DNA from 3 places in the Aeribacillus sp. FSL K6-1121 genome. Region 1 is predicted to be linked to each of the others. Evidence: riboswitches for the same ligand, from Rfam matches in the RefSeq annotation. Region 1 holds a riboswitch; each other region holds the start of a gene.
The links. A riboswitch is a leader RNA that binds a small molecule or an ion and turns the genes downstream of it on or off. The one in region 1 is predicted to bind cobalamin.
Positions count from the first base shown of each region.

Region 1 (3,283 bases):
AATAAACAGCTTTCTCCTTTTTACATGGACCCCAAGCTGCTTCGCCTTTTCTTCGCCAAAGGACAGAGCGTTTAATTCTGTTCCGTTTACAAAAATCAAAATGGACCCGATTAAAAAAAACGGCAAAAGCATCAAAACGTATCCCCAGCCGCGCATCGCAACGCTTCCTAACAGCCAGTTGACAATTTGTCGCAATTCTTCTCCTGTCAGGGCAATCATCAACGAAATGAAAGCACTTAAAAAGGAACTTAAAATAATTCCGGTCAGCACAATGGTTTCAATCCTCATCGTTTTTTCAATGAAATTGGCGAACAAAATCACAGCCAAAATCGTTAAAAAACCCGTAAAAATGCTGACAACCGGCAAAGTGAATGAGCCGAAAAAAGGAATTTGAATGCCGAAAAAAAGAACAAGTACAGCACCTAAAGAAGAACCTGATGAAACACCGAGCGTATAAGGATCTGCCAAAGGGTTTTGCAAAAGCCCTTGATAACAAGCCCCCGCCATTGCAAGCGAGGCTCCGACAAGTCCGGCTAAAACGACACGAGGAAGTCGAATATCAAGCACAATGCTTTTCATGCTTTCATCAATGTCCGGCGCCAAACCAGTATGAAACAGTTGATTGAAAATTATTTGGAAAATATCCTTAAACGTGATGTGAAACGTTCCGATAGAAATTCCTAAAAAGACGGAAAAAATAAGAAAACAAGCGGTCGCCGTATAGGCGACCACATGTTTATTTTTTGTAGACATCCGGATAAATTGCTTTCGCAAGTTCTTCTACTCCTTCAACCAATCTTGGGCCTGGGCGGCTCACCAAGTCGGAATGCACATCGTAAACCCGTTTATTTTTCACCGCTGATACATTTTCCCATCCTTTGCGTGCCAACACCTGGTCAACAGCTTTATCGACGTAATAGCCGTATGTCGTCACAATGACGTCTGGGTTCAGTTTTACAACGGCTTCTTCCGTCATTTGCGGCCAGCCTTCTTGATCGCCCGCTGCATTTTTTGCTCCAATGATCGTTAGCATTTCATCCATAAACGTTCCTTTTCCAGTCGTATAGATTTGTGGTGCGGGATTCACTTCGACAAAAACAGACACTTTTTGATCATCCGGAATCGTTTTTCCTTTTTCTTGAATATCCGCCAGTTTCGTTTTCATCTCAGCCACAATATCTTCGGCTTTGTCACTTGTCCCTGTAATTTTGCCGATTGTCTGGATGGAGTCATACACTTTATCAAATGATTGGGCATCTTCGACTACAAAAACATTTATTCCCGCATCTTTCAGCTGCTTCAGCCCTTCCTGCGAGTTATGGGCGCTGGAAGCATGCGCTAAAACAAGATCCGGTTTTAAAGAAATAATTTTTTCAACATTAAATTCCATCCCGCCAACCTTTTCTTTGTTTTGAACATCTTCCGGATAGTTGTCATTATCACTTACACCGACAATTTGTTCACCCAACCCTAAAGCATAGGCAATTTCAGTATTGCTTGGAATTAGCGAAACAATCCGCTCCGGTTTTTCGTTTACCGTCACCTCATTTCCTAAACCGTCCTTGACCTTCACCGGAAATTGTGAAGCCGTCTCTTCCGTCTTTTGATTGCTTTTGTTTTCAGACGGCTCTGATGTATTTTGTTGGCCGCATCCAGCCGCAATTCCAAATAGAAGTAATAAGGCTAAAAATAGTGCAGATAGTTTTTTCATCATTTTCCTCCTCCAATAAAAAACATCTTCTTGAATTCGATAAGAAGATGTCTGAAAACGTACATATGTATTGTTTTCAAACACCTCCCTATCCGCGTAGGGTTTTAGGTGTGCTCAAACAGGCAGGTCTCCTGGCTCATGGTCATCGCTTCCTGGACCTTCCCGTTGAAACAGTGGTTTTCCCAGGTTGCTCCCATTCACAGTGGCGGGACCGCGTTGGATTTTCACCAAACTTCCCTTTTAAGCTGGCAGCTATGTGCCGGCACCTGTTTGCTTTTTGGTATAATGTTATGACGAAATGTATTATACATGATTTGATTGAATTCTGGTAGGAAGAAAATGCAAAAAATCGACAAATTGACCTAAATGTTTTGGATTTCGATACAGTTTTCGCTAAAAATAAAATTTTTTTGAACTTCCTTTCCATTACTTGAATAAAATATTTGCAGACAAGCGAATTGGATGTTTGAAAACGAAGGAGGATATTGCAGTGACAACCGTTCTTTTAGACCCTGGCCACGGAGGAAGCGATCCCGGCGCAACCTATAGAAATTATGAGGAAGAAGATTTTACGTTGACTATTGCCCTCTTGGCAAGACAACATTTACTTGAACATTACCAAGTCAACGTGCTCATGACGCGCACAGACGATCGAACAGTCGGTTTGTCAGAAAGATCATCCATGGCTAATCGAGAGAATGTTGATTTTTTCTGTTCCATTCATATTAATGCCGGCGGAGGAACAGGTTTTGAAAGCTATGTTTATAACGGAGGGGCCTCTCCAAGAACGATCCAATACCGGTCCGTCATCCATGATCAAATTATGAGCGTCATCGGTCCGAAATATAGCGTAAAGGATCGGGGCAAAAAAAGCGCCAATTTTCACGTATTAAGAGAAACAAAAATGCCTGCGGTTCTTTTGGAAACATTGTTTATTGACCATTCGAATGACATCAAACTTTTAACATCGTCTGACTTTATGAGCGACTATGCAGCAAGCTTAGCCGATGGAATCGGAAAAGCGCTTAATTTGCCCAGAAAGTCGACACGCACCACCCCAACTCCGCAGCCATCGCCCGCTGCAGGCAGCAGGATGTACAAAGTCATTGCCGGTTCCTTTAAAAACCGAGAAAATGCAGAAAAGCTGATAAATGAACTGAAAGGAAAAAATGTTGATAGTTTCCTTTCCGCTGCGATGGTGGACGGAGCAAGTTATTTCCGCGTTCAAACAGGAGCATTTAAAAATTTGCAAAATGCAAAAGACCAGTTGGCAAGGCTTGTTCAATTAGGATACAAGGATGCATTTATATTAACCCCTGCAGAACAAGGAACGGCACAATCAGGCCAAAAGACAGATTCATCCCGTTCATCAACACCTCAACCGAAAACCCCTTCTCCCGATTCAAGGGATATCCCTATTTTAGGGGAAACGCTCGTATCGGGAACAATCTTGGATTTATATGTAGAAAAAACAAATCCTAGCGCACCTCAGCTGGGCGATTTGTATGAACAATTAAGCAAATCCTACGGAATTCGCGGCGACATCGCATTTGCACAAGCAATTCATGAAAC
Region 1 is NZ_JBBOPS010000001.1:1,825,531-1,828,813, forward strand. Features, by position in the region: gene NSQ61_RS08915 (FecCD family ABC transporter permease) at 1-774, opposite strand, end outside; gene NSQ61_RS08920 (ABC transporter substrate-binding protein) at 737-1,711, opposite strand; cobalamin riboswitch at 1,816-1,996, opposite strand; gene NSQ61_RS08925 (N-acetylmuramoyl-L-alanine amidase) at 2,202-3,283, shown strand, end outside.

Region 2 (3,283 bases), 1.6 Mb from region 1:
TTGAAGGCTTCAGCAGCTCCTTCGATATATTCTTTTTGTTTTGATTGTTTCAGAGGCAATCCTTCACGTAATGCAGGCTCATCAACTTGAATCATGCCTATTCCATTTTTCTCTAAAGCTAGCACTTCTTCGCGAATGGCAAGGGCGAGCTGGCGAAGAACGCTTATACGGTCGATGTCATTGCGCACAAATGACCAGTTTAGGATCGTGACAGGTCCTGTCAGCATCCCTTTAACAGGCTTGCTTGTCAGTGATTGTGCATATACGCTTTCTTTTACGGTCATCGGCTGATCAAATGCTACATCTCCGTAAATAATCGGCGGTCTCACGCATCGTGACCCGTATGATTGCACCCAGCCGTTATTCGTAACAGCAATTCCATTTAATTTTTCCCCGAAAAATTCGACCATATCGGTCCGTTCAAATTCCCCATGGACGAATACGTCTAAACCGAGCTGCTCTTGAATGTCAATCCATTTTTTTATTTCATTATTGATGACCGATTCATACTGCTCGTTTGAATATTCGCCTTTCCGCCATTTTAAGCGGATTTGCCGGATTTCTTTCGTCTGCGGAAAGCTTCCGATCGTAGTAGTTGGTAAAATCGGCAGATTCCATCTTTTTTTATGCAGTTTTTGCCGTTCGGTATAATCCAAGCGTTTCGTTGGATATGCTCCGATATTTTTGGCGGCCTCTTGAACCTTCTCATTTGTCCGAAAGGAAGAATGGATAAAATCCGTATAAGAGCGGTCATATTGTTTTAAATCATCGATCGTTCTTTTCCCTTTTGCATATTGAGCGAGTTCATTTACTTCATCCAATTTTTCATCAGCAAAGGAAAGAGCATTTTTCAATATGGACGGCAAGCTCTGTTCGTTTTGAACTGTAACAGGTACATGAAGCAAGCTGCATGAAGGCTGAATGATCAATCTATCAATATCTACATATTGCGCAAGATCATCGATTTCCTTAGCTTTCGATACTAAGGATGCTTTCCAAATGTTGCGGCCGTCGATCAAACCAGCTGCGAGAATTTTGTCTTTCGGAAAGCCGAGCGTTTTGATGTTCGACAGATTGACGCCATGATCATGTACAAAGTCCAGGCCAATTGCAGCGACAGGAAGAGACACAATTTCTTGATAATGGGTTATACTTTCAAAGTATGTTTGCAAAATGATATTTAACGAAGGAAGCGCTTTGTGGAAAGCATCGTATACCTCTTTAAACAAAGGAATCGATGAATCATCTAGCTCCTGTACAAGAATCGGCTCATCAATTTGCACCCATTTCGCACCGGCCTGAGCAAGTTCCGTCAACAATTGGACGTAAACAGGAATTAAAGCAGACAAATGTTTATGAAAATCGTGTTGATCGTATTGTTTTGCCAGCTTTAAAAAAGTAATTGGACCTAGCAAAACCGGTTTTGCTTCAATATTCAGCTCGTTTTTCGCTTCCTGAAAAAGTTCAAGCAGACGGTTCTTTACTAACGCCGGCGTTTTATTTTCAAGCTCCGGAACAATATAATGGTAGTTTGTGTTGAACCATTTGGTCATTTCCATTGCTTCTGCTTCATCAGAGCCTCTAGCCATTGCAAAATATGTTTTTAATGAAGTCGGCTCCATATGCTGGAATCTAGAAGGAATATACCCAAACATAAAAGCAGTATCGAGGACATGGTCATATAATGAAAAATCTCCGACAGGAATCAGGTCTATTCCTTTTTCCTTCTGTTTTTTCAGATTGAGAAGACGTATATCTTTTAATGTTTCCTCCAAGCTGCTTTCTGAAATGTTTCCGTTCCAAAATGATTCCAGCGCTCTTTTCCATTCTCTTCTTTCACCAATTCTTGGATAGCCAAGATTTGAACTAATTAATGTCAATAATGACACCCCCATTTGATTTGTATCTCAACACATAATAAAAACCCTCTTTTTACGCGTGAAAGAGGGAATTGTGGACTCTAACTCGTGTTGAGATACATGAAGGGCTTAAATCTCAACATGGCTTCATCACTCCTCCCTATGACGCGTAGGTGGCAGTGCATACAACAGGCAGGTCTCCTGACTTAGGATCATCGCTTTCGATCCTCCTTCCCATTTCAAAAATTGAAACAGTGGATGATGGCCAAAAGCTCCCCATCACAGTGGCGCGACCGTGTTGGAATTTCACCAATCTTCCCTTTTAAGCGCATATTGCCGACGCAATATGACGCACCTGCTGCTTGGAACACTATATGAAACTATAATTATCAGAATAGATGATTTTTTTTGTTTTTTCAATCCCTATTTTTTAGGTTCAGAAAAGTGCTGCCCTATTTTGGGAAATCAATGGACAGAAGCAGAAATTCGCATACAAATTGCGAAATGTTTATAGGGTCGTTTTTAAAATTTAATTTTTCTAATAACGTAAATTTGAAAAATTTTGTTGTTTACAATACAGGAGCGTTGTAGTGAATAGTTTGAGATACGATGGTAAAATTAGGTGCTTGGAGCCTTCACTGAAAAAGGAGCTGTAAAAAACGTATTTTTCAATACGAATCATTTGAAAGAGAAGCATTTTCATGTTAATACTTGGATTGGAAGAAGTGTGATTTTTCAAAAAATAAGTGAGACCATAGAAAGGATGATTATGTTGAACGACATTATCAAAACCATTTTAAATCACCGTTCCGTTCGTCATTTTGAGGATCGGCCTTTGACAGATGAGCAAATCCGATTAATTGTCGAATGCGCCCAAGCCGCTTCAACTTCAAGTTACATGCAAGCCTATTCCATTATCGGGGTGAAAAATATACAAACGAAAAAAAAGCTCGCTGAACAGGCAGGAAACCAAGCTTACGTAGAGAAGAGCGGACATTTATTTATTTTTTGCGCTGATTTGCACCGTCATGAAGTCATTGGTGAAATGGAAGGCAAAAATGTAGAAGATTCATTGAGGAGCACTGAAAAATTTATGGTAGCTCTCATTGATGCTGCACTGGCCGCTCAAAATGCTGCGTTGGCGGCTGAGTCAATGGGACTCGGCATTTGCTACATCGGAGGCATCCGCAATAATTTAGAAGAAGTATCGAAGCTGTTGAAAATTCCAAACAAGGTTATTCCTCTTTTTGCATTAACTGTCGGCTACCCTGCAAAAGAAACGGCGAAAAAACCAAGAATACCTTTTGAGCATATTTATCATGAGGAAGAATATAAGCAAGATCAAGAAGCATATGTGCGCGAGCTTGAACAATATAATGAAATAGTATCCAATTATTATGATCAGCGAACAAACGGGATTCGCA
Region 2 is NZ_JBBOPS010000001.1:3,383,252-3,386,534, forward strand. Features, by position in the region: gene metE (5-methyltetrahydropteroyltriglutamate--homocysteine S-methyltransferase) at 1-1,895, opposite strand, end outside; cobalamin riboswitch at 2,034-2,233, opposite strand; gene nfsA (oxygen-insensitive NADPH nitroreductase) at 2,632-3,283, shown strand, end outside.
Region 2: linked by a shared signal. The riboswitch ahead of metE (5-methyltetrahydropteroyltriglutamate--homocysteine S-methyltransferase) and the one ahead of NSQ61_RS08920 (ABC transporter substrate-binding protein) in region 1 are both predicted to bind cobalamin.

Region 3 (3,283 bases), 1.7 Mb from region 1:
ATTGGACTGCCTCGTCGCTTTCCCATGTAATTTCCTTTAGTGCAAATAAATGATGCATGCCAAACGTTCCAAGACCGATTGCACGGTATTTTTCATTTGTAAGCTTCGCCTGTAATACCGGAATGTTATTTAAATCGATAACGTTGTCCAGCATCCGCACTTGAATAGGGATTAAACGTTCCAGAACGTTGTCTGGGACAGCCCGTGCCAAGTTGATGGAAGAAAGGTTGCAGACGACGAAATCGCCGGGCTTTTTCACAATGACAATTTTTCCATCTTCAACATATTGTTCTTCAACAGTAGTAGCACTTTGATTTTGCGCAATCTCTGTGCATAAATTGCTGCAATAAATCATGCCGGCATGCTTGTTTGCGTTTTTTCGATTCACTTCATCCCGATAAAACATAAAAGGCGTTCCCGTTTCAAGCTGGCTGATCATAATCCGTTTCATTATTTCAATCGCAGGCACTTTTTCTTTAGATAAGGAAGGATGATTCACGCACTCAAAATATTTTTCCCGAAAGCTGCCGTTACCTTTTTCTTCATCATAATAATCTTCCAGACTGAATCCCATGACTTTGCGAACTTCGTGGGGATCGAACAAATACCAGTCCCCGCGCTTTTCAACTTGCTCCATAAATAGGTCAGGAATGCATACACCTGTAAATAAATCATGGGTGCGCAGCCGTTCATCTCCGTTATTTAATTTTGCATCAAGGAAGGCGAAAATATCTTTATGCCAAACATCCAAATAAACGGCAATTGCTCCTTTTCTTTGGCCGAGCTGGTCGACGCTCACCGCCGTATTATTTAATTGCTTCATCCAAGGAATGACACCTGATGAAACTCCTTTGAACCCCCGGATATCGCTTCCGCGGCTTCTGATTTTCCCTAAATAAACTCCAATGCCTCCGCCGCTTTTAGAAACATTGGCAATATCAGTGTTCGAATCATAAATGCCTTGAAGGCTGTCGTCTACCGTATCAATAAAGCAGCTTGAAAGCTGACCGACTGATTTTCCTGCATTAGCCAATGTCGGTGTTGCAACCGTCATATATAAATGGCTCAATGCCCAATACGCTTCCTTTACAAGATGCAAACGTTTGGATGGATGCTCTTTCATCATTAACGTCATAGCGATGATCATAAAACGTTCCTGTGGAAGCTCAAATGTTCGTTTATGAAAATCTTTAGCTAAATACCGGTCGTAAAGGGTCCTTAATCCGATGTATGTAAACAGCTTGTCCTTCTCAGGATCAATGGCATTTCCCAGCTCCATAATTTCCTCTTTTGAATAATGCTCTAGCAAAAGAGGGCTGTAGATTCCAAGATCGGTTAATGTTTCGATTAACAAATAAAAATCGCCGTAGCCCGGTTGGTTGTAATTTCTGTTTTGGCTCGCTTCATGGTAAATTTTTTCAAGAAATACGTGTGCAGCTAAAAAAGTCCAATCCGGCTCACTTTCCGAAATGTTTGCTAAAGCTTCAATAATCAGCAGGTTTGTAAATTTTTCAAGATCATCAATCTGCTGGTATTGTAAGGTTGTCAGCACTCTTTCGCTGTATTCATGAAAGGAAAGGGACGGAAACTTTTCTTCAAGCTGCCTTAGATAAAGCTCCAAATCGCTCCTGTTAAAATGATTTTGAAAAACCTCGTATAGATTTAATGCTTTCGTAATATTCATCAAACATCCTCCTTATCAAAATAAAAAATCGCTCAGGAAGCTGAGCGGATCAAACGATGATTAAAAAGGAGGCAGTTTACAAGGCGAAACTACTCCATTCAAACCATCGTTTCATCTTCCCAACCCCCGAAGAATTAGAAACGTTCGGACAAAGGCAGGTCTCCTGACTCGTGCTTCATCCTACTTTGAATCCTTCCCATACGAAACGTACAGTGGATTATTCATTTCGTAGCACTCACAGTTGCGGGGACAGTTCCGGATTCTCACCGGATTCCCTTTTAAGCTGAAAACAGCACCTTTGTCGTTAGGTTTTCAATATATAGTATTTAATTGTTTTTGATTACACAATATATAGATTTTTGATGTTATATATTCATCATAATCGTACTTGGCGAAAATTGCAATAAAAAAGTGAGGCTGATTGAAATTTTGCAACCTCACGAAACAATTAATGAAACTGAATATCAATTTTCTTTTTGTTGTTTTCGGTTTGTTTTGGAATACGGATTTCCAGAACGCCATTTTTATATGTCGCGCTCACTTCTTCTTCTTTTACATTTGCCGGCAATGCAACAGCACGGTGAAACCGCCCGATAAACCGTTCGCGTCTATGCATTTCTTCTTCCTTTACTTCTTTGCTTCTTTGAATTGTGCCACTGATCGTAAGAACGTTGCGATCAAGATGAATGTCAACGTCTTCCTTTTTTTCAAGGCCGGGCAAATCACACGTAACAATTACTTCATTAGCAGTTTCATGAATATCAAGCCGGGGGGTATTCATAGTCTCAAAGTTTTCAAAAAAATGCGGGAAGCCTTCAGAAAAAACGCGATTCATGTTTCGTCTAAATTGGTTGATCTCAGAAAAAGGATCGTAAGGAATGAGAGCCATATGATTGTTCCTCCTTTGATTTTTTTACAGAAAATATTATTTGTGTTGTAACCGAGAAATATTCACCAAGCAAAATTCCAATTATTGTTTTCAATGTCCGGTGTATCCAAAGTTATTTCGGAATAGAGCTCTTTCAGATTTTTACTATTTATAATCGCCTTTAAACATGTTTTTCGTCAACAGTAATCTTTAGTTTTATAGAAAATATTTCATTTTCGAATATTGAATGTAACGAATTTGAATAAATTTTAAAAATTAATTGAAAAAATTGTTGATCATCTATTTTTAATTGCCGATATATACAATGGACACTAATAATGAATTTTGAAGGGGAAATCAACCAATGTTTAAAAAAAGAAAACAAGTTCCATCACTTTTTGAAAAACAAGTAGATCTTCAACAAGTAAAACTTGAAGTGACTGATGAAAAATATCAAAGACAATTAGCGATGGTTGGCCTGACAAAGGATGATCTTATTTGTACTCTTATATTAAAAGATGCGATTGAAGAAAACATAAAGTTTATTATCGATGCATTTTATGATGCTCTCCATCAAGAACAATTTTTGATTGACATAATTAATAAATACAGCTCGATCGAAAAGCAGAAGGAAAGATTGAAAAAACATGTGCTGCTTATGTTTAGCGGATCCTTGACAGATGAAGATATAACAAGAATGAAGCGGATTGCTGTAGCCCACGTCCGCATTG
Region 3 is NZ_JBBOPS010000001.1:85,948-89,230, forward strand. Features, by position in the region: gene NSQ61_RS00415 (ribonucleoside-diphosphate reductase subunit alpha) at 1-1,684, opposite strand, end outside; cobalamin riboswitch at 1,821-1,999, opposite strand; gene NSQ61_RS00420 (Hsp20/alpha crystallin family protein) at 2,133-2,573, opposite strand; gene NSQ61_RS00425 (globin-coupled sensor protein) at 2,917-3,283, shown strand, end outside.
Region 3: linked by a shared signal. The riboswitch ahead of NSQ61_RS00415 (ribonucleoside-diphosphate reductase subunit alpha) and the one ahead of NSQ61_RS08920 (ABC transporter substrate-binding protein) in region 1 are both predicted to bind cobalamin.